3 regions of the Providencia sp. UF-183 genome follow, and region 3 is predicted to be linked to each of the others. Evidence: predicted binding sites of a transcription regulator. Region 3 holds the regulator's gene; each other region holds the start of a gene.
What was found. The regulator LexA, encoded in region 3, represses DNA repair genes until DNA is damaged. The targets are predictions, from matches to a motif close to TNCTGTATGTACATACAGNA.
Positions count from the first base shown of each region.

Region 1: a site for LexA is predicted at 4,509-4,528, ahead of sulA (SOS-induced cell division inhibitor SulA). Genes of this name have one in related genera too.
Region 2: a site for LexA is predicted at 4,637-4,656, ahead of dinB (DNA polymerase IV). Genes of this name have one in related genera too.

Region 1 is NZ_JBSICD010000013.1:52,518-59,691, reverse strand. Features, by position in the region: gene helD (DNA helicase IV) at 1-1,305, opposite strand, end outside; gene yccS (YccS family putative transporter) at 1,429-3,579, shown strand; gene AC4IFT_RS13225 (TfoX/Sxy family DNA transformation protein) at 3,698-4,312, opposite strand; gene sulA (SOS-induced cell division inhibitor SulA) at 4,546-5,067, shown strand; gene ompA (porin OmpA) at 5,422-6,498, shown strand; gene matP (macrodomain Ter protein MatP) at 6,690-7,148, opposite strand.
Region 2 is NZ_JBSICD010000022.1:68,665-75,838, reverse strand. Features, by position in the region: gene frsA (esterase FrsA) at 1-961, opposite strand, end outside; gene gpt (xanthine phosphoribosyltransferase) at 1,146-1,610, opposite strand; gene pepD (beta-Ala-His dipeptidase) at 2,049-3,509, shown strand; gene dinB (DNA polymerase IV) at 3,556-4,611, opposite strand; gene AC4IFT_RS18135 (glycerophosphodiester phosphodiesterase family protein) at 4,901-5,833, shown strand; gene nqrM ((Na+)-NQR maturation NqrM) at 5,897-6,124, opposite strand; gene AC4IFT_RS18125 (FAD:protein FMN transferase) at 6,143-7,174, opposite strand.
Region 3 is NZ_JBSICD010000021.1:26,272-33,445, forward strand. Features, by position in the region: gene plsB (glycerol-3-phosphate 1-O-acyltransferase PlsB) at 1-1,675, opposite strand, end outside; gene AC4IFT_RS17510 (diacylglycerol kinase) at 1,802-2,176, shown strand; gene lexA (transcriptional repressor LexA) at 2,313-2,930, shown strand; gene zur (zinc uptake transcriptional repressor Zur) at 3,116-3,631, opposite strand; gene AC4IFT_RS17525 (fimbrial protein) at 4,733-5,284, shown strand; gene AC4IFT_RS17530 (fimbrial biogenesis chaperone) at 5,362-6,102, shown strand; gene AC4IFT_RS17535 (fimbrial protein) at 6,077-6,649, shown strand; gene AC4IFT_RS17540 (fimbrial protein) at 6,665-7,174, shown strand, end outside.

The DNA.
Region 1 (7,174 bases), on a different contig from region 3:
TAAAATATGCTTCCATGGGCTAATAAAACGCCCTTTTTCAAGGATATTAACCGCTTGATGAATAAGACCCGAAAAATCAATCGCGCCTTCTTCTTTTAAGGCCCCCTTCCATACTTTTAATAATGGAGCCATTAATTTAATACGTTTTTGAAATAGCTCTCGCAGCTCTTCTGGCGCGTTATCAACCATCTCTTTTTGGCTGCCACCATGCATGCGCATCAAACTTAGCCAACGTTCTAATCGCGCAACGACTCTCTGCGTGATTTTTTCATTTTGCCAAAACTCGCCCTCTGGGATATCCCACACAAGTTCTTCACTTAACCACTCTCGCCAACCTTTGGCTTGCGCTTTTTTACTCGAACACTGTTCACGCCACTCTTTTAACAATAACGCCTGACGCTTTTTCGTATCCGTTTCTAATTCACTCACTACAGGGGATTTTTTACTGCCTTCTCGAATAATGTGCAACGCTAAAGCATGGAAGGTTTTTGCTTGAATATTATCGTGCTGTAAACGAGCCTGAATACGTTCATTCATTTCATCGGCAGCTTTACGGCCAAATGCCAACAATAAAATTTGATCAGGTTGCGCCAGCCCCCGTAAGACCAACCACCCTGCACGAGCAACTAAAACCGAGGTTTTACCGCTTCCTGCGCCTGCAAGTACAAGGACATTATCTTCACCATTAATGACAGATAACGATTGTGAATGATTGAGTGGCGATGATTCCACTTGCTGAAAGAAATCGTGATAGCGAACCAAAACAGATTCACACCACTTTTCATTGATTTGCTTACGACACTGCTGGCTATGATTCAGCCATTGTAGACATAATTGATACTGTGACGAACAGTTTTCAAACTGTGAAATTCTGACTAGGGGCAAAGGCAATGACGAAAACTGCTGCTTAATGTTATCTTTAATGGCAGTTAATTGGCGTAAACTCAACCACGCATCTTGCTGTGATATTTGCTCAATTTTGTTGACCAAGTGAGAGAGAACCTCTGCACTCACCTCGCTCATTTCACCACTCCATTGCTGCCATTTTTCATTTAAATAATGAAAGAATCGCTGAGTTTGCTTCCATTCAGTACCATGTAAACGAACCACCTGTTCATTCACAATTTCAAATTCCAACTCCCCCCAGACAATGCCCCGCTTACAACGAAGATCAACCAGTTCATTAAAAGGGATAAGATATTGGTGATTTTCACCGCTAACTTCAATACCAGCGTTGAGTAAGCGAACCCGATTGTAGGGATGCTGAGCCAGACGCTGTCCAATCTGTGTTGATTTCAGTTCCATACGTCCTGCACCTGAAAATATCAATGATGAAAATACGGTTGGCTTGATTCCAAACGGTTTTTTATTCCGAGCAAACACGCTATCCTATAAGGCATAGGGATTTTCTTACCTTTGAGGTACTTTGTGCTAACGCTGCTAACCAGTTATCGTCGTGTGCTATATAACAGCCATATTTTATATTATATCCGAATCTTTATAGCCCTGACAGGCACAACCTTATTGCCATGGATCTTAGGGCAAGAGCCAAAAGTGACCATTCCACTAACATTAGGCGTCGTTGCTGCTGCATTAACTGACTTAGATGATAGGCTAACTGGCAGAATAAAAAATTTAATTATCACCCTTTTTTGTTTTTTTATTGCCTCAGTTTCTATTGAGCTTTTATTCCCTTACCCCGTATTTTTCTTTTTTGGTCTAGCATTTTCCACTTGTGGCTTTATTCTTTTAGGTGCATTAGGTCAACGTTACGCTACCATTGCATTCGGTGCGTTGTTAATTGCTATCTACACCATGTTAGGTGTTCCCATTTTTGATACCTGGTACCAACAACCAGCACTTCTTCTCACTGGGGCAGTTTGGTATAACCTTTTAACCTTAATCGGCCATATTTTGTTCCCAGTTCGGCCACTACAGGATGCAATTACCCAATGTTATCAACAGCTATCAGCTTATTTGGATGCAAAAGCCAACTTATTTGATCCTGACCTCGAGGATGATTATCAGCAATCTGTTTACGATTTGGCAATTGTAAACAGCAACTTAGTTAATACAATGAACCAAACAAAGAGCGCATTACTTAGTCGATTAAAAGGCGACCGAGGGCAAAAAGGGACGCGTAATACTTTACATTACTATTTTGTCGCTCAAGATATTCATGAGCGAGCCAGCTCATCCCATATTCAATATCAACAACTTAGCCGTACACTTCGTCATCATGATATTTTATTTCGCTTTCAACGCTTATTAACGATGCAAGCCCGCGCTTGCCAACAAGTTGCTCAATCGGTGTTATGGCGCAAACCATACCAACACAACCCGCGCTTTGAGCGCACATTTACCTACCTTGAGAACTCATTACAGTTACTCAAAGAACAATCACCAACACGCCACGAAGTCAAAGCTCTACATAACTTACTTAAGAATTTGAAAGGCATTGATGTTCAACTTAAAGGTTTAAGCCTTGAACAAGGTTCTTGGCAACAAAACAATAAACAAATTGAGCAATTATCTGATGAATCGCTTTCAGGCTTTGGTGATATCATTTCCCGCGTAAAACACCACTTAACGCCCAAATCTTCTTTGTTTCGCCATGCTGTACGAATGTCAATTTTGCTTTGTACTGGCTATGCCATTATTCAATTGTTTGATATGGAAAGAGGTTATTGGATTTTACTCACCAGCTTATTTGTCTGCCAACCTAACTACAGTGCAACTAAACGACGCTTGGCGTTACGGATTATCGGCACTATTGTAGGTATTCTTATCGGCTTGCCACTCCTTAACTTAATACCATCAATGGAAGGGCAACTGATCCTCATCGTCATTTCTGGTTTACTATTTTTCATGTTCCGTAGCAGCCAATATGCGCAAGCCACACTTTTTATTACCTTATTGGTTTTATTCAGTTTTAACTTACTGGGTGAAGGCTTCGATGTCGCTCTCCCACGCATTATCGATACTTTAATCGGCTGCTTTATTGCATTACTGGCGGTGAGTTTTATTTGGCCTGATTGGAAGTTTCGTCAACTTCCTCAAGTGGTGCAAAAAACCATGGATAGCAATTGCCGTTATCTCGATGCGATTTTATCACAGTACTACCAAGGAAAAGACAATGGTCTAGAATATCGAGTGGCTCGCCGTGAAGCGCATAATAACGACGCAGAGTTTGCTTCCATTGTTTCCAATATGGCATCAGACCCTAAATCCTATCGGATAACACAAGAGCAAGCTTTTCGTTTACTCTGTTTAAATCATACCCTGCTAAGCTATATTTCAGCCCTTGGTGCTCACCGCGAACAGATGCAAAATGAAGAAAATTTAGCCTTATTAAATGATGCAATTTGTTATGTCGAATCTTCCCTGCAAATTACGACGCTAGACCCGCATATCGTTGATAAAAAATCAGAAAAATTACGTAATAGCCTCTTACACCGTATTGATAATATTTCAGCAAGCGATGATGAAAAAACATTATTAATCATGGAACAAACAAAACTATTGCTTGAGCTGATCCCAGAAATCAAACAAATGATTCGACAAATCAGTTCATCATAAAATATACCGATGAGCGGGTATTAGAATATAAAACAAGCTTTTAATACCCGCTTAACTTTCCGTTCTATACAATGCAATGTATTGAATATCTTAGCGAATAACCTTTCTTACTGTGATATCAAACCACGGTTAATTCGAAGTTGTTATACCAAGCAATCAACTCTTGTTTAATTATTTTTGGTAATACTGCGCTATGACAGCCTTCAATCGCAGCAGCTAAACCAATCAGTAACTTAATACTTGGCTTATGCCGCCCGTGTTGTTTTAACTTCATAAAACAGGCTTTGGCTCCCACCATGCGTAGATCATCCGCATGCAGAATCCCAATCTTCCCTAACGCCCTTTCAACAGACATATTCATATTTGGTAAGTCTTTAATTCTACGTGTAATAACCTGCTTTTGTTGCAATTCCTCAACGGCAGAGTGGTAGGCAATCTCAATAAACTGAAAAAGCGCTTTTTCGTCACACCACATTTGTTCTGAAAGTTGGTAATAACGCATTTCCAATGGGATACCTTTTTTCGTGTAAACCAGTCTATCAAGCCCCGATGCCTCAAAATGACTTCTTGCCAACAAGCAACCTCTTAAATAAAAGTGGCCATCAAGCAACAAACCTACAATCACGTCATCCACTAATAAGCAATACCCGCCAAAATGGTTTTTGCGTTTAAGCTGACCGAGACGGCCTAATAAACGGGACAAATAAAAAATTTTTTCTTCCGATAGTAGCATTTACCTTAACTCCTTTTTGGGTTTGGTTAATTTTCATCCTTGAGAGAATTAATTTTATTATTTCTTTCATTACAACCAATTACGCATAGCCAATTCTGAGAGTTTCCATAAAAAATGCCAAGAAGAATGCATAGAAAAACACCAAAGTTGCGAAGCGCTTTGAAAAAATAGGCTTGATATTGGATGGATATACAGTTACTGTATGTTCATACAGCATTGTAACGAGGTGAATTATGAGCATCTATTCTTGGAATGACACAACAAAACATTCTCTTAATAATTACGCACAATCTTTCCAAACCACTGAACAGGCCAATAGTCTGGTACAGCAAGGTATGGTGAGTGAACTTGTCTACGATGAAAAGCACCCAATTCTGGACTTCATCTTGTTACCTATGCTCCGCCAATTTGGTATTCAATCGCGTTGGTTATTATGGCTAAGCCCAAACAAAAAACTCAGTAAACACTGGTTAGAACAAGCGGGTATTCCTACGCACAAAGTCATGCAAGTAAGCCATATGGAACCCATTACAACCATTGATGCCATGGAAAAAGCATTAAAAAGTGGTAATTACAGCGTGGTTTTAGGGTGGCTACCAGAATTAAATGAACAAGATTTTGTTCGTTTACAAGATGCCGCACAAGAAGGCCATTCTATTGGTTTTATAATGCGCCCACAAAAAGCCTATAATATGGTGAGTATGCAATCTGGACAGCTAAACAACTTAAAAATTCATTCAAATCATTATCACTAACCAAGATTAAGAATTTTCTTACTAAATTTAACCTTTAGAAATATTTATCCCTAAAGTGAAATGAAAAGTATTGAAGATCAATCAGATAGATAAAAAACAATCATAATTAGAAATATACATATCTCTCTGATTTATACACTAAAAAAATACTTTTTTTAACGTTTATTGCTCACTCTACTTGTATCTTTTTAAGTTCGTTGTAGACTTTAGCTTGTTAAGCTTATGGCATTATTTTTTACTTTTATAATTTTTTTGTAGATAATGTCTGCGAAACCTAGCAAGTAAATTGAACCAATGGCAAATAATAAGGCTCACTGAAGCCATGCCAATATTGGATGATAACGAGGCGTAAAAATGAAAAAAACAGCTATCGCAGTAGCAGTGGCAGTAGCCGCTTTTGCAACAGTTGCACAAGCAGCTCCAAAAGATAACACTTGGTATACAGGTGCTAAATTAGGTTGGTCTCATTACGAAGACACTAAATTTACTTCACCAGAAAGCGGTACTCACGTTGGTAACTCTACTGACCGTGATACTTTTGGTGCAGGTGCATTTGCTGGTTACCAATACAACCAGTACATGGGCTTCGAATTAGGTTATGACTGGTTCGGTAAAATGAAATACAAAGGCGCTGGTAACAGCGGCGACCTGAAATCTATGGGTGTTTCATTAACCACTAAATTAAGCTATCCGATCATGGATGACTTAGACGTTTATACTCGTCTGGGTGGTATGGTTTACCGTACAGATGTTAAAGCTAACCAAGCTAACTTCAAAAACGTTAAAGAAAACGACACTGGCGTTGCTCCTGTATACGCATTGGGTCTTGAGTATGCAATCACTCCAGAGTGGGCTACTCGTTTAGACTACCAATGGGTTAGCAACTTAGGTGATAAAGACAACATCGGTACTCGTCCAGACAACGGCATGCTGAGTGTTGGTGTTGCTTACCGTTTCGGTCAAGAAACTGCTCCAGTAGTTGCTCCAGCTCCAGTTGTTGAGCCAGCAGCTCCAGTTGTTGAAAACAAACGTTTCACACTGCGTTCAGACGTTCTGTTTAACTTCAACAAAGCAACTCTGAAACCAGAAGGTCAGCAAGCGCTGAACGAACTGTACAGCGAACTGAGCAGCATCGACCCAACTCAAGGTCGCGTACTGGTTGTTGGCTTCACAGACCGTATCGGTTCACAAAACTACAACCTGCCACTGTCACAAAAACGTGCTCAGTCAGTTGTTGATTACTTAGTATCTAAAGGCGTTCCAGCATCTGCAATCGCAGCTGAAGGTCGCGGTAAAGAAGATCCAGTAACTGGCAACAAATGTGACGCAGTTAAAGGCCGTGCAGCTCTGATCGAGTGCTTAGCGCCAGACCGTCGCGTTGAAATCGAAATTCAAGGTACAACTGAAGTTGTTACTCAACCAGGCGCTTAATTCTTAGCCCTAGTTTGAATTTTGAACTAAATATAAAAAACCCCAATTTCGATTGGGGTTTTTTTTGAATCAAAATGTATTTTTTTAACCCTACTTGATACCTATTCTGCTGACCAATTATGCAGTTCCATTTTTTTGTTAACTCATCAGCGAAGATCCCTAACAATCTCCCCTCGGCACATTACTTACCATTACTTTTTTGCTGTGCCAAGTATTGCCTGAAGATCCTGCTTTAGTGTACTCATTTGGTTTTCATATTTATCTTTATGCTCAGCATCTTCGATCAGCTGAATGATCGTTTCTGACAATGTTTTATTTCGTTTTACCGCTAGATTTGATAAACGCTGCCAAACCGAAAAATTCAAATCTATTGATTTTTTACGTGTATGCGGGTGCTCTGCATTAAAATGGCGTTTACGTCTGGCGCGAATACTCTGCTTCATTCGGTTATCAAGATCAGGATTCATATGTAATGAAATCCATTTGAGCACTTCGCTCGGCCTATTTTCTGTTTTTAACAGCAATTCGATCGCTTCTTTTTCTGCGCTTCTTTCGATGTAACGGGTTATCGCCTCGCCAGCACGTGCTTTATTAACGAGATACTCCCATTTCCAGCCACATTCAAGATTTTCAAGCTGCTGATATTTCATAATTTTTCCTGAAGAAAACCGAACCT
Region 2 (7,174 bases), on a different contig from region 3:
CCAAAACCATCCGAGGAATATCTCGTTGATATTTCTCTTCGTGCAATAAACTGTGCACAATTGGACCTATCACAGCGACCCCTTTGATTTTCTCAGGGCACATATAAGCTAATCTTAACGCTATGTTTGCGCCAAAACGCATTCCAACTATGCCAAAGCGTGTATGGTCAATCCATGCAATATCATCAATTTGGCGAACAATTTGCTCATGTAACGTGGTGGTTTCTTGGGTGAGCTTGTATTTGTTCGAATAACCAATAGATGGCATATCCAGCGTGAGCATAGCAATCCCCAATGGCTCAAGGTAATCACGGAAATAGCGACAAAAATCAATTTGTAAGCTATCTAACATACCGCAAATCATTACCGTTGGATAAGGGCCTTGCCCCTGAGAGGGAATATGCAAAAAGCCGCAAACCTCTTTACCGCCATCCACTTTGAAAGGAATTTTCTTTAAACGGTATTGAGAAAATTTAGCGGCGCTATCATAGGCTTTATTCGCAAGAAGAATAGCTTGATCTGCAAGTTCATCACCTTTGATAAACGGGTAAGCGGCTATGCTATATAAATTTGCTGCGTGCAGCCACGCATTACCCGCATCAACCCCCTTCTCGAACTCTAAGGCTTTTTGTTGCCAATGCATCGCTTGTTGAGACCATTCAAAACACCAATTGCCTGAACGATTACCGATGACAGTATCGAGTTGGTTCTCATTACTCCGTGGCGCATTCGAAATCGCAATACGGCTAAGCACATCTTCTATTTCTAATGCGTCAATTCCACGCCAAATCCACATCAAGCGGTTAATCATGCGATACCAGCCCGCATGGTGAGAACCACTCAGCACACTGTGCTCTTTGAGCTGAGGCAGTGTTTGGGCGGAATATGAGACCAGTGTCGATGTTTCAACCTGTCTGATTTTAGGCTTAAAGAGTTTTTCGGATAAATTTTGCTGAGTCATCCCAATTACCTGTATACCGTCGCTGAATGGAACCAAAAAATAAGGGGAATGCACATAATGCACTCCCCAAATTATATCGTGTTTGACTCAAAAATTTTAGGTATTAATGTGTTCTAGCAATCAATAAAATCCATAAGGCTTTATAATTACAGTGTTTTTACCTAACTTTAAGTGACAAACAGATTTATTTATCTTGTTCACACAGAGGCTTAACAAAGACAACGCCCATATCCCAAGGCTGCTCAATCCAAGTATCTTGAGGGATATCAACCACATAGTCATCAACTAATGGACGACCAGCTGGTTTTGCGAAGATAGTCACAAAGTGTGCTTTTGGATACATATCACGAATAGCTTGTGCAGTACCGCCAGTATCAACTAAATCATCAATGACGATAAAGCCTTCACCATCGCCTTCAGCGCGCTTGATAACAGTTAATTCGCGTTGGTTATCATGGTCATAGCTAGAGATACAAACGGTGTCAACGTGACGAATTCCCAGTTCACGTGCAAGAAGTGCACCAGGGACAAGTCCACCACGGCTAACCGCGATAATACCGGTCCATTGTTCTACTGGTAATAAACGTTGTGCGAGTTTACGGGCATGTATTTGCAACATATCCCACGTTACGACATATTTTTCGCTCATATAATTCGGGTCCCGACTGCTGAGTAAATCTGAAATGTGTCTTGCGGAAAAAAGGTTGCGCGAGATTATAGTGATTCGGCGCGCTAAAAACCAGTAAAAAGCATCATTCGCCATCAATTATTATCATTTACACTGTCCATTATTCAAAAGAAAGTGTTATCCTGAGTTTATAAAAGAGGCGGCCTTTAATTCGAAACTTCAGGCTGTTAGGTCATAATTACAGCAATGTTCCTTTTAAAAATCGAAGCTGAAACTCGCGTTGACTGTCAATCGGCTGCTGTCTAGATGATTCAGGGATTTTCCCTAAATAGTTCAAGTTATAGCTAGGCGGCAAATGAACAAATCCAAGGAGCATACATCAGTATGTGACGTAGGTTTGTGAGTGCAGACAACAACGCTATAGCTTGAAATATAACGGGAAAATCATAGGAGATACACGTGTCTGACTTAGCCAAACTATCCCCCCAACCACTGTGGGACATCTTCGCTACCATCTGCTCCATTCCACATCCTTCATATCATGAAGAAGCTTTAGCGGCACATATCGTTGATTGGTCAAAACAAAAAGGCTTCCACGTTGAGCGTGATGAAGTCGGCAACATTTTGATCCGTAAACCTGCAACTGCGGGCTACGAAAACCGTAAAGCCGTGGTGTTACAAGCCCACTTAGACATGGTTCCGCAAAAAAATAATGATACGGTGCATGACTTTAAAGTTGACCCAATCCGCCCGTATGTAAATGGCGAATGGGTGACTGCTGAAGGAACCACATTAGGCGCAGATAACGGTATTGGTTTAGCTTCTGCACTGGCAGTTTTAGCTGATGACAGCGTTGAGCACGGCCCAATGGAAGTGCTGTTAACCATGACCGAAGAAGCGGGTATGGAAGGTGCGTTTGGCTTAAAAGCAGGCTGGTTACAAGCGGATATCTTAATCAACACCGACTCCGAGGAAGAAGGCGAAATCTACATGGGTTGCGCTGGTGGTGTTGATTTCACAACCACTTTTGACCTAACTCGCGAAGCATTACCAGAAGGTTATCAAACCTTTACCTTGACCTTAAAAGGTTTAAAAGGTGGCCACTCAGGTGGTGATGTTCATTTAGGTTTAGGTAATGCAAACAAACTGTTAGCACGTTTTCTTGCAGGCCACGCAGAAGATCTCAGCCTAAAACTATTAGAGTTTAAAGGCGGTACCGTACGTAATGCGATTCCACGTGAAGCACATGCCATTATTTCTGTTCCAGCCGATAAAGTTGCTGATCTGACTGCATTAAGAACACGCTACGAAAGCATTCTGAAAAATGAGTTAGCTGCTGTTGAACCTAACTTAGTGCTGTTGTTAGATGAAACACAAAGCGACTTAAAAGCGCTGTCTGATGACTGCCAACAACGCTTTGTTTTCTTCTTAAATGCGGCACCAAATGGCGTTATCCGTATGAGTGATGTCGCAAAAGGTGTCGTGGAAACCTCACTAAATGAAGGTGTCGTACGTATGACGGAAGATAAAGCAGAGGTCATCTTCCTCGTTCGTTCACTCATCGATAGCGGTAAAAATTATGTCGTTAACATGCTGACTTCTGTTAGTAAATTAGCGAAAGCCCAATATCGTGCAGAAGGTAGCTACCCAGGTTGGCAGCCAGATGCAGACTCTGCAGTGATGCATTTGGTGAGTGAAACCTACAATAAGTTATTTGGTAAGATCCCAAATGTTATGGTGATCCACGCAGGCCTTGAGTGCGGTTTATTCAAAAAGCCATATCCAGATATGGATATGGTGTCTATTGGGCCAACCATCCGTGGTGCTCACTCACCAGATGAACGCGTTCATATCGCCAGTGTTGGTGAGTATTGGAAACTGTTAACTGCGGTGTTAAAAGCGATCCCAGTTAAAGGCTAATCCACTGATATTGAATAGAATGCTCATCCTTTTGATGAGCATTTTTTTAAAGTTCAAGCAATAACTGCCGCTCTAATTGCGGGCTTTGTAGCATGACATGTAACCCCACCAACCTCACCCCTCGCTTTAACCGGCGATTTTCCCAAACCTGCTGTGCGAGTTGTACTAAATCTTGTTTATTTAAAATGGGATACACATGCTCTTGCGTTGTTTGCTGAAAGTCATCAAACTTGAATTTCACCCCTTGGCGGGCGATACGCAAATCGGGTTTTACTTTTGCTAAACGTAACTGCAATTCTTCATACAACTTATCTAACAACAAAAGGCAATCATCCCATTGATGAATGTCTTCGGCTAATGTCCGTTCAACCCCCACGGATTTTCTCAACCTATCAGGGTTTACAGCACGCTCATCAATAGCATGACAACGTTCCCAGAGAGCTTGGCCAAATTTACCCATATTCTTGATTAACGTAACAACATCAAATTGCTGCACGTCAGCGCAGGTATTTAGCCCCATATCCGCCAATTTTTGAGCCGTCACTTTGCCGACTCCGGGGATCTTTTTTAATGGTAATGTGAGGACGAATTGATCCATATTTTGTGGCGTGATAACAAACTGACCATTAGGTTTATTCATATCCGAAGCGATTTTCGCTAAAAACTTGATAGGTGCGATCCCCGCTGATGCAGTTAACTGCAATTCATCAAAAATTTGCTGACGAATAGCTTCTGCAATCAAAGTTGCAGAGCCATGCAACTGCGTACAATCCGTCACATCTAAATACGCTTCATCAAGGGAAAGAGGTTCGATTAAATCGGTATAGCGCGCAAAAATCTTGCGAATATGAATAGAGGTTTCTTTATACAGTGCCATATGCCCTGGGACGACTTTTAGGTGCGGGCAAAGCCTCAAGGCAATAGCCGTCGACATCGCGCTGTGTACGCCATAGCGGCGCGCTTCATAGTTGGCTGTACTGATAACTCCCCGACGATCCGCACTTCCACCAACCGCAATAGGGACATTGCGTAGGCTTGGGTCATCGCGCATTTCTATCGCCGCATAAAAGCAGTCCATATCAATATGAATAATTTTACGCACGGGTTCACTCATAAAAAAACCAATCAACTGATTAAATATACAGTATTTTTATTAGCCATGCAATTACGAGGAAGTACGATATCAAGCTCATTTTAATCTCTTCTAACTCTCTGTTAATAAAAACCAATTCATTTTATTGTCATATTTAACTGCCACACTTTATGGGTAAAAATAAATAAAGTTAGTCTTAAAAAGAGTCCTAATGGATTACAGATTAATAAAAAAGTAATACAACAGACTGGCTTATTTCCCTCACAACTCGTTAAAAATTATTTTATGGACAATACTCATGGCAATGATATCCGCATTAAAATTTAACCCGTTAGCGATCATTGGGTTGCTACTTCTGATCACTCAAAACTCATTTGCATTCACCACTCAAATGGCTTCACCTCAAATTGTTGCGCACCGCGCTGGTACGGCAGATGCACCTGAAAATACGATTTATGCTATTGATCTTGCAAAGAAAAACAAAGCGGATGCCATTTGGTTAACCGTCCAGCTCAGCCAAGATAATCAATTAGTGTTATATCGCCCAAGTGATCTTGATTCTCTAACAGATAAAAAAGGCCCTGTTTCGGCCTATTCCGCAGAGCAACTTAGCCATATCAATGCTGCATACCAATTTAATCAAAAAAACAACCAACAATTACCCGCTGCAACCACCACAATTAGCACACTAGAAGCCATATTAAAAAAGTATCCAGACACCACCTTTTATATTGACTTAAAATCCCCTGACGCCAACCCAGCCACTCAAGCCAAAGCTACTCTAGCCTTATTGGAAAAAACAAAAGCATTCAATCAAGTACGCTTTTACTCTACCAATACCGATTTCTTAACCGCGCTAAATCAGCTATCCCCTAAAATTCAGACCTTTGAAAGCCGTGATGAAACTCGTACCATTTTGGCAAATAGCATTATGAACCATCAATGTTCAGTTCCAGACACAAAACCAATCAATAAAACGGATAAGCCAGCTTCTCGTTGGTATGGTTTTGAGCTACATCGTAAAGTTGAAGTTGTTGAAAAATATACGCTAGGTGAGGCACGCTCCCCTGCAACGCTTTCATGGGATAAATCAGCGATAGAGTGCTTTAAACGTGATGGTGACGCTTATATCATTGTTTTTGGTGTAAATAACCAAAGCGATTACCAGTTGGCGAAAGAGATAGGGGCTGATGCAGTAATGGTGGATTCACCGAAGGCTTTTAATAAATAATGCCTAAAAATAAACCTTAACTGTTAAAACAACAGTTAAGGTTATGCAAAATAAAAATTCGCTTTAGATTATACGGTTCTTTTCTAACAGTTTTTTCCGAGCTTCATCACGTGCCATACGTTTTTTACGTGCATCGCAAGGTTCAGGGCAATCACATACTTTTTCAACGCCAATACTACTTAAACCGCCACAGCTACCTTGGATACTCTTACGTTTAATAATATAGCCCAACGACATTCCCAAAAAAGCCAGTAAAAACAGTGCAAAAGTTGCAATAAAAATATTTAGCATACCTTTAGCCTCCCAAAGTTACTGTTTCTTCGTTAAAAAGGGTTCGAATGCCTTAGTATAACGCTCTTCAAAACCTTTATCTGTCTTAACTATCATAAAAACAGGCACATTCATTTTTTCAGCAAGTGCTAAACCGGCTTCTGGCCCTAAGACATTTAGCCCTGTGGATAAGCCATCGGCACTCATGCAATTTTCAGCAAGCACAGTGATAGAGACTAAGTTATGAGTAATTGGGCGGCCTGTTTTTGGGTCAATCGTGTGAGAAAAACGAACACCATCTTGCTCAAAATAATTACGATAATCACCTGATGTTGCTATTGAGCGATCACCTGGCTCAATAATTTCCTGTGCGGTTTGGCTCACTCCATCCGTTGATGGTTTCTCAATGGCAATGCGCCATGGTGCTTCTTTGCCATTTTTACCTTTCGTACGCACTTCGCCACCAATATCGACCATATAGTCATTGATGCCTTGTGACTCGAGATACTCGGCTACAACATCTACACCATAACCTTTAGCAATAGAAGACAGGTCAACATATAGCTCTGGTATGGTTTTAACCAGGTTATTATCTTGAACTGAAAGCTTTTCGATTCCTACCCATGCACGGCGTTTAGCAAGTTCTTCATCTGAAGGTGCTTTCGTCACGCGGCCTTCTGGGCCAAACCCCCATAAATTAACTAATGGCCCAACCGTCACATCTAAAGAGCCATCTGTTAGTTTATTAATCTCAATCGCTTTTTTCACTACTTTCGCGGTTGCAGCCGACACTGGGAAAGGCGTATTCACTTCCTTGAATTGATTAAAACGACTTAATTCAGAGTCTGGGCGATAGGTAGACATTTGGTCATTCACTTCTTCCAAACGCTTATCAATTTCGGCTTGAACTGCTTCAGGTTTTGGTTCTGAAGAGTCAGTGACATATTTAACAGAGTAATACGTCCCCATCGTCTGCCCTTGCAGATTTTGTTGCTCTGGCCCACCACAAGCCGTCAGAAACAGCGCAGCAACAAACAGTAAGATTGGGGTATAAATTCTTTTGTTCAGCAT
Region 3 (7,174 bases):
GCAATAATTGCAGATAGCATTCCACTTGCTCAATGAGCTGCTCACGGGTTAATGAACGCTGACGTGAAGCTAGCAAAGCGGTGGCACACAAGTTGATGGCATTAGCAGCAGCAGCGTTATTGATATTCACCATGATGTTATCTGCTAACGAGCTGACCGTTGGGTTTAACCAAGACGGACGTTGTGGCTCAATGGGGTCAATCGAATCACGCCAATCAGGTACACGCTGATTAAGATAATGAGAAAGAGAAATTGGCTGACCAAAGTTCACATACCCTTGACCTAAGTTACGCAGTTTGCGCAAGCCGCGGATCATTGAAAATAAGCCTTCTTTCTCTTTTTCTGCACCACGCAGCTCTTTTGCATAGGTACCCACTTCCATCACGTGTTCGTAGCCAATATAAATAGGCACGATAGTGATAGGGCGTGAGTCACCGCGAAGCATGGCTTGCAATGTCATCGACAGCGTTCCGGTTTTTGGCTGCAATAAACGGCCTGTTCGGGAACGTCCACCTTCAACGAAATACTCAATAGAATAGCCGCGAGCAAACAGCTCGCTTAAGTATTCACGGAAAACCGTGGAATAGAGTTTATTTCCTTTAAAGGTTCGGCGGATAAAGAATGCGCCAAGACGGCGGAAAATCGGGCCGGCAGGCCAGAAGTTTAAGTTGATCCCAGCGGCGATGTGCGGGGGAACTAAGCCTTGATGGTAAAGGACATAGGAAAGCAGTAAGTAGTCCATGTGGCTTCGGTGGGAAGGCACATACACAATTTCATGACCATCTTGCGCTAATTGGCGAACACGCTCAGCATGTTGCACGTTAATGCCTTGATAGAGGCGATTCCATGTCCAGCTCAGTACGCGGTCTGTTAAACGCACGGCTTCATAGGAGAAATTAGCGGCAATTTCTTCCATCATATTCACCGCATTTTGCTGCGCTTTCTTCAATGGAATTTTTTTACTGCGTGCTTCGTCTTCGACGGCTTTTTCAATCGCTTTTGATGTCAAAAGCTTATTGAACAGTTCATAGCGTGCTGGCAGTTTCGGGCCGACCGCCGCAAGGCGTTGGCGCGAATAGTGAATACGGGCGACACGTGCTAATTTATTGGCAATAATGGTGTCTGTGCCGTGGTCCTGTGCCATTTTCCCAATCGAAACAGGTGGCGATAGGCGAACAAAACTATCGCGACCTAACCATAGGATAGCGAAGAATTTTTGCACCCCATTTAATAGCTTGAGTGGGGGAGCAGGGGTATGCCCTTCACGACCAGGGGATCGCCCAAACATGACCGATGCAGGTAGCATTTGAATATCCAGATTTGGATTATTTTTGTGCAAATCTAAATATGCATGGAATGTTTTGACGGAATCTTTACGCGGATCCGGTGAATAATAGCGAAATACGCGCGGGCCATCATCGATAAACACATAGGCAGGAAGCTTGGTGCCATTGATGTCGTTATCAACCAAAGGGTCAGGCAAACCGATAGCCAAGCATTGATGCCGTAGCGTTAGGAGGTCGGACTTAGAATGATAAGGCAATACATACAGCGTTGGCCTGTTAGTATCAAGCTGCAATTCTGTAATTGGGTCCGATGGAATTAGTTTACTTTTTACCAATAATTTAAGTGGTAAATTCAACGTGTTGTAATATATTTTACGCCATAGTGACATAAATGATTATAGCCTCTTGTTAACAATGCTGCGCAATCATACCAGAAATCCACTGGCAGATCTGTTACTGACAATTCACTTTGACCGTAAAAATCGATTATTGTTTGTATTTTTTAAGGAATAAATATGGCAAGTCAAACTAAGGGCTTTACCCGTGTGATTAAAGCAGCGGGATACTCCCTTAAAGGGCTAAAAGCAGCGTGGGTAAATGAAGCGGCATTTCGTCAGGAATCTGTGGCTGCGGTGATTGCGATTATTATCGCCTTTTGCTTAGATATCAGCTATGTGGATAGAATATTGTTGATAAGCTCCGTCGTGCTGGTGGCTATCGTCGAGCTACTCAATAGTGCAATAGAAGCCGTTGTTGACCGTATTGGTAGTGAATATCATGAACTTTCAGGGCGCGCTAAAGATATTGGCTCTGCCGCTGTGTTTGTCAGTATTGGCTTAGCACTGTTTATTTGGGCATTGGTATTATGGCAACGTTATTTTGCGGGATAGCGACGAAAAGCCATTGAAATTTGGGAAAAGAAAGTAAATCGATAACAAATACTAAATTCAGTGATTTAACTGTTTCAAATCTTCATTTACCTGTATATACTCACAGTCTGACTGTATAAACAAACAGGGGAACGGGATGAAAGCACTGACGGCTCGACAACAGCAGGTTTACGATCTGGTGCGTGACCACATTTCGCAAACAGGTATGCCTCCTACACGTGCTGAAATAGCAGCAAGCCTTGGTTTTCGTTCGCCTAATGCGGCAGAAGAACATTTAAAAGCCTTGGCACGCAAGGGTGTAATTGAAATTGTTTCTGGGGCATCACGGGGTATCCGCCTACTTCTTGAAGAAGAACCTGATGATCAAGGGCTACCTTTGATTGGGCGTGTTGCCGCTGGCGAACCTTTATTAGCACAAGAACATATTGAAAGTCACTACCAAGTTGATCCAGAACTCTTCAAACCTCACGCAGATTTTCTCTTACGTGTGAATGGTATGTCGATGAAAGATATCGGTATTATGGATGGTGATTTATTAGCAGTACATAAAACACAAAATGCACATAATGGCCAAGTTATTGTGGCGCGTATTGATGATGAAGTTACAGTTAAACGTTTTAAACAGCAAGGTAACCGTGTCGAATTAATCGCCGAAAATCCAGAGTTTGCTCCGATTATTGTCGATTTACGTGAACAAAGCTTCACTATTGAAGGCTTGGCTGTTGGTGTGATCCGTAATAGCGATTGGTATTGATTCTTAGATTATCAGGTAGGTAGCGGTGTGCTGCTTGTTTGATTTTTCCATGATTGCTGGCAGATTTCAAATTGATGTATAGAGATCTGCCTGCTTTACTTCCTTTCTTTTATATCCTTTCTTTATATTACTTTTCGTATTCTTTTCTTATATAAGTAACATCATGGATTCTACAACATCATTCATTACTTTCTCTTGGTAATGACAGGGTGTTCATGGTCATGGCCACAATGCGCGTGATCTTGGCAGCTATCAATTTCATCACAGTTTTTACATAGACCATGGTTCTCAACCACAGTATGGCGTAAACGGAATTGGTTGGTTTCTGCCAAACTAATGATGGCTGCTTCTATTGTCGCACAATCACTTTCAGTTACGCTCCCGCAATTATCGCAAATCAACATCACTGAAATATGGCTGGGATTATCAAAGTGATGGCAAACGACGTAGCTGTTGGTTGACTCTATTTTATGAATAAAGCCTTGTTCCATTAAAAACTCTAACCCGCGGTAAACGGTTGGGGGCTTTGCTTGCGGTTCAACTTCGCGTAGCAAGTCTAATAAATCATAAGCACTGATTGCGCCATGTTGTTGCGCGATAAGGCGTAACACAGTTTCTCTTTGTGGAGTCAATCTAACGCCTCTTGATTGGCAAATGCGCTCTGCCATCACAAGTATTTTCTCTTCACTCATTTTTTTCATTTTACTGACCCCAGCTTCGAAAAACGCAAAAATTTACTGCTCATAAGTTTATCATATTTTTGGTATTGAAAGCGCATAGGCTTTCAGGGGACAGAAAATAACTAAGTAAATATGTTATCTATATAATTTTTATTTAAAAGTAAACATAAGCAAACGATTATCTGAAAATGGACTTGGTTGAAACGAGTACAGCAGATGAATTACATAAATTTAACTGAAACAAAAATGATTATTTGCTTTAACAAAACAAATACAAAGTATGCGTTTTTTGTTTGTTATTTAACGTAAATTTCAATTAAGACTTATCTTATGAGGATTGTTCAGTATGAGATAATAATCTGGTTTTAAGCTAACTCGATGGGGGTAATGTAACCCTTATTCATTCGGTTGGATTAATATATATAAAATTTGCAATTTTTCGATATTAAATAAAATGACGCTCATTTACACAACCTTTTACAACTTGAAATAATTATAAGTAGCTGGGTTTCAATTTATATAAATTAACCTAAGTAACGCTCTCAAACATATCATAAAGCCTATAATAACGAATTTAAATCTATATTAATTTTTAATTATAGATTTATTGCCTATTGTTGCGTCTCCAGATGCGTTATTTTGACAATAAATATTGTTGTCTTAGAATTGTTCTCAGAAAGCAGGAGAGCGTTTGAAAACTTAGCCAAGTATTTTTGCTTGTTTGAAATAGGAATGGTTGAGTCAGAAATGAGTAACTAAATGCTATGTGGTTTATATATTGACCTGTGATTTTAGCATAGGAAGTAATAAGAATTAATCGAACTCTCTAATGTTTTAAATTTTTGTCCATCTTTACTATTTCTATATTGATTCTGGTCTCTCAAATTTGGCGATATAGAAATAGCTCTTTTTTAAAGCCAGTTCTACTGACTTGGTTTTAACAAAGGGGATTAAAAGGATTTTTAATGCTCTTAATGTTGGCTTGAATAAAGTTAACAGCAACTTCGCCAAGCTCATAAAAATGACTTTAGCACTGTAAATGGATGTTGTGAGTTTGGCTTTTAATAAAAAAATGTGTCTTTCACTACTTACATGACGACATAAATACAGAGGTATTTACATATGTTATTCAACAAAAAATTAGCAGTTTTAGCAGTATTAGCAGGTTCTATGGTCGCTGGTTCTGCATTAGCAGCAGACGGTAAAAAAGGTGCAGAAGTTACTTTTAAAGCACAATTACGTGCTGCATCTTGTGACGTTACCTCTACTACTAAAGGCTCTGTAATTGACTGGGGTGTATTCACAGTTGACCAAACTACAGGCAAAAAAGTCAACGATATGTTAGGTGATGCGAAAGATTTTAGCTTGGTTCTGACTAACTGTTCTAAAGATGGTTCAGACACAACTATGAACGTTTACGCACAAGGTCAAGAAGCAACTGGTTTCCCTGAGTTATTTGCTAACAAAGATGCTAAATCTTTAGCAGTTAAACTGGAATCAGGTGCTGTTAAACTTCTGCCTAACCAAGATGCAGAAGTAACTTTAGCTGAAGCAGTTAAAAAAGACGGTGGTGCATCTATCCCTGTTAAAGCTTCTTTATTGTTAACTAAAGCTGATGGCGTTGCTCCAGACATCTTAAGTGTTCCAGTAACATTTACTGTTTCTTATAACTAATTTCAATTAGTTAATTTGAATAGAAGAGGCTTTATTCATAAAGCCTCTTAATATCTTGCTTATGTGTGGATGAGATAATGCAAACAATAGAATATAAGAACATTTTTTTTAATAAATTAATAAGTGCGAAGTGGTATTTTTTAATTCTACTGTTTTTATTAACTTCAAATGTAGCTTATTCTGCTGGAGTAGGGCTAAATGCTACGCGTATAGTTTTCTTGCAAGGTAGTGAAAGTACTTCCGTTGGTGCTAGAAATAATACAGATATTAATTATCTGGCTAAATTTATTGTATCTAAATCACCTGAAGGTTTAAAAGGGGATGCACCATTTACGGTTTCTCCGCCATTAGTTAAAATTGATAGTGGTAAATCTCAGGACATTCGGATTTATTCTCAAACTAATAATCTACCAAAAGATAGAGAATCTGTATTTTATTTTAATGCAGTGATGATCCCAGCAACTAATGGCCCATTAGAAAGCACAGCCCTTAATATTGGTTATAATAACGTCATAAAATTATTTTACCGTCCATCTAAATTACCGTTATCACCTAAAGAGGCTCATGAAAGGTTGAGAGTGGAATCAAATTCGACTGGAATAACTGTTATTAATGATTCTCCTTATTATATTTCATTAAGTAATCTAAGTGTTAATGGCGTTAAGATTGATATGAGCATGAAAAAACGCAATACCATGATTGCACCATATGACTCATTTAATTATATAGCACCAGTAAATGGACGTAAGGGACTTGCTAAGTGGGTGGTAATTAATGATTTAGGGGGCGATGATGTATACACTGGACAAGTTAAATAATAAAAATAAACTGTTTTTTTTTCTTGCAGCTATCAATCTATTTATCTTTTCGAATAATGCAAGAGCAGTAGAATTAGAAATTATTGGTAATGTTATTAAAGGAACTTGCGAAGTTTCTGTGGATAACATGGAAGTGAAATTCAGTTCGCCAATATTTATTCCAGATGTTAAGTCTGATATTAATGATAAAACGTTTGTTAAACCATTTTCCTTAAAATATAAATGTGCTGAGTTTGATCTCTCTACTGGAACTGCTCCTTATACTATGGAGATCGCAGCGAGCTCAGGTACATCAGTAGATCAGAGTAATAAGATTTACCCAACAATAAATAACACAAAAGCAGCTTTTGTCTTAAGGAAATGTGATGACAATAAAGCGAATTGTAATATTGTTGATATTAATGGTGAGGGGCGTATTCCCTTTCAGGTTACTGCAAATAGTGACTTAGAAAGCCATTTTGAAGTGAGTATTGTTCAGCTAGGAACAAATCAAGCGATGCCTGGGGAATTAGTTGCTGCTGTTGATATTACGCTGCTTCAACCATAATAAAAGGAATATACAGTGAAATATAATAAGATATTAATTGGTTTTGCGGTTTCTTTATTAAGCTGTATATCGATTAGTAGTCAAGCTGTAACTAATGGTGCTCATGAGTTTACTTTTAATTTAACAGTGCCTAAAAATACTTGTGATGTGAAAGTGGAAGGCACGTCTAATAATGTCGTTGATTTCGGTAATATACCGATTAGTAAATTTAAAAGTGATGTACCAGACGGTGAAGTGAAACTTCCATTTTCAGTAACATTATCAAACTGTAAAACAAATAATTATGATGGGGTTTACCTTACCTTAACGGGTAATTATATAGCAGATAATGATGGTTACTTAGATGAAGATACTAAAACTTTTGCGGTAAGAATATCAAAAAAAGATAATGCCAAGCAAAGTGATACTGATTTTTTTACAGAAACTAATAATAAATTGATCCCGAAAATAACTGGAACTCCAGTAACTGAAACGTTTTATGCTTATGTCATGTGCAAAACTGGAAAAAGTGAGTGTGCGGATGAT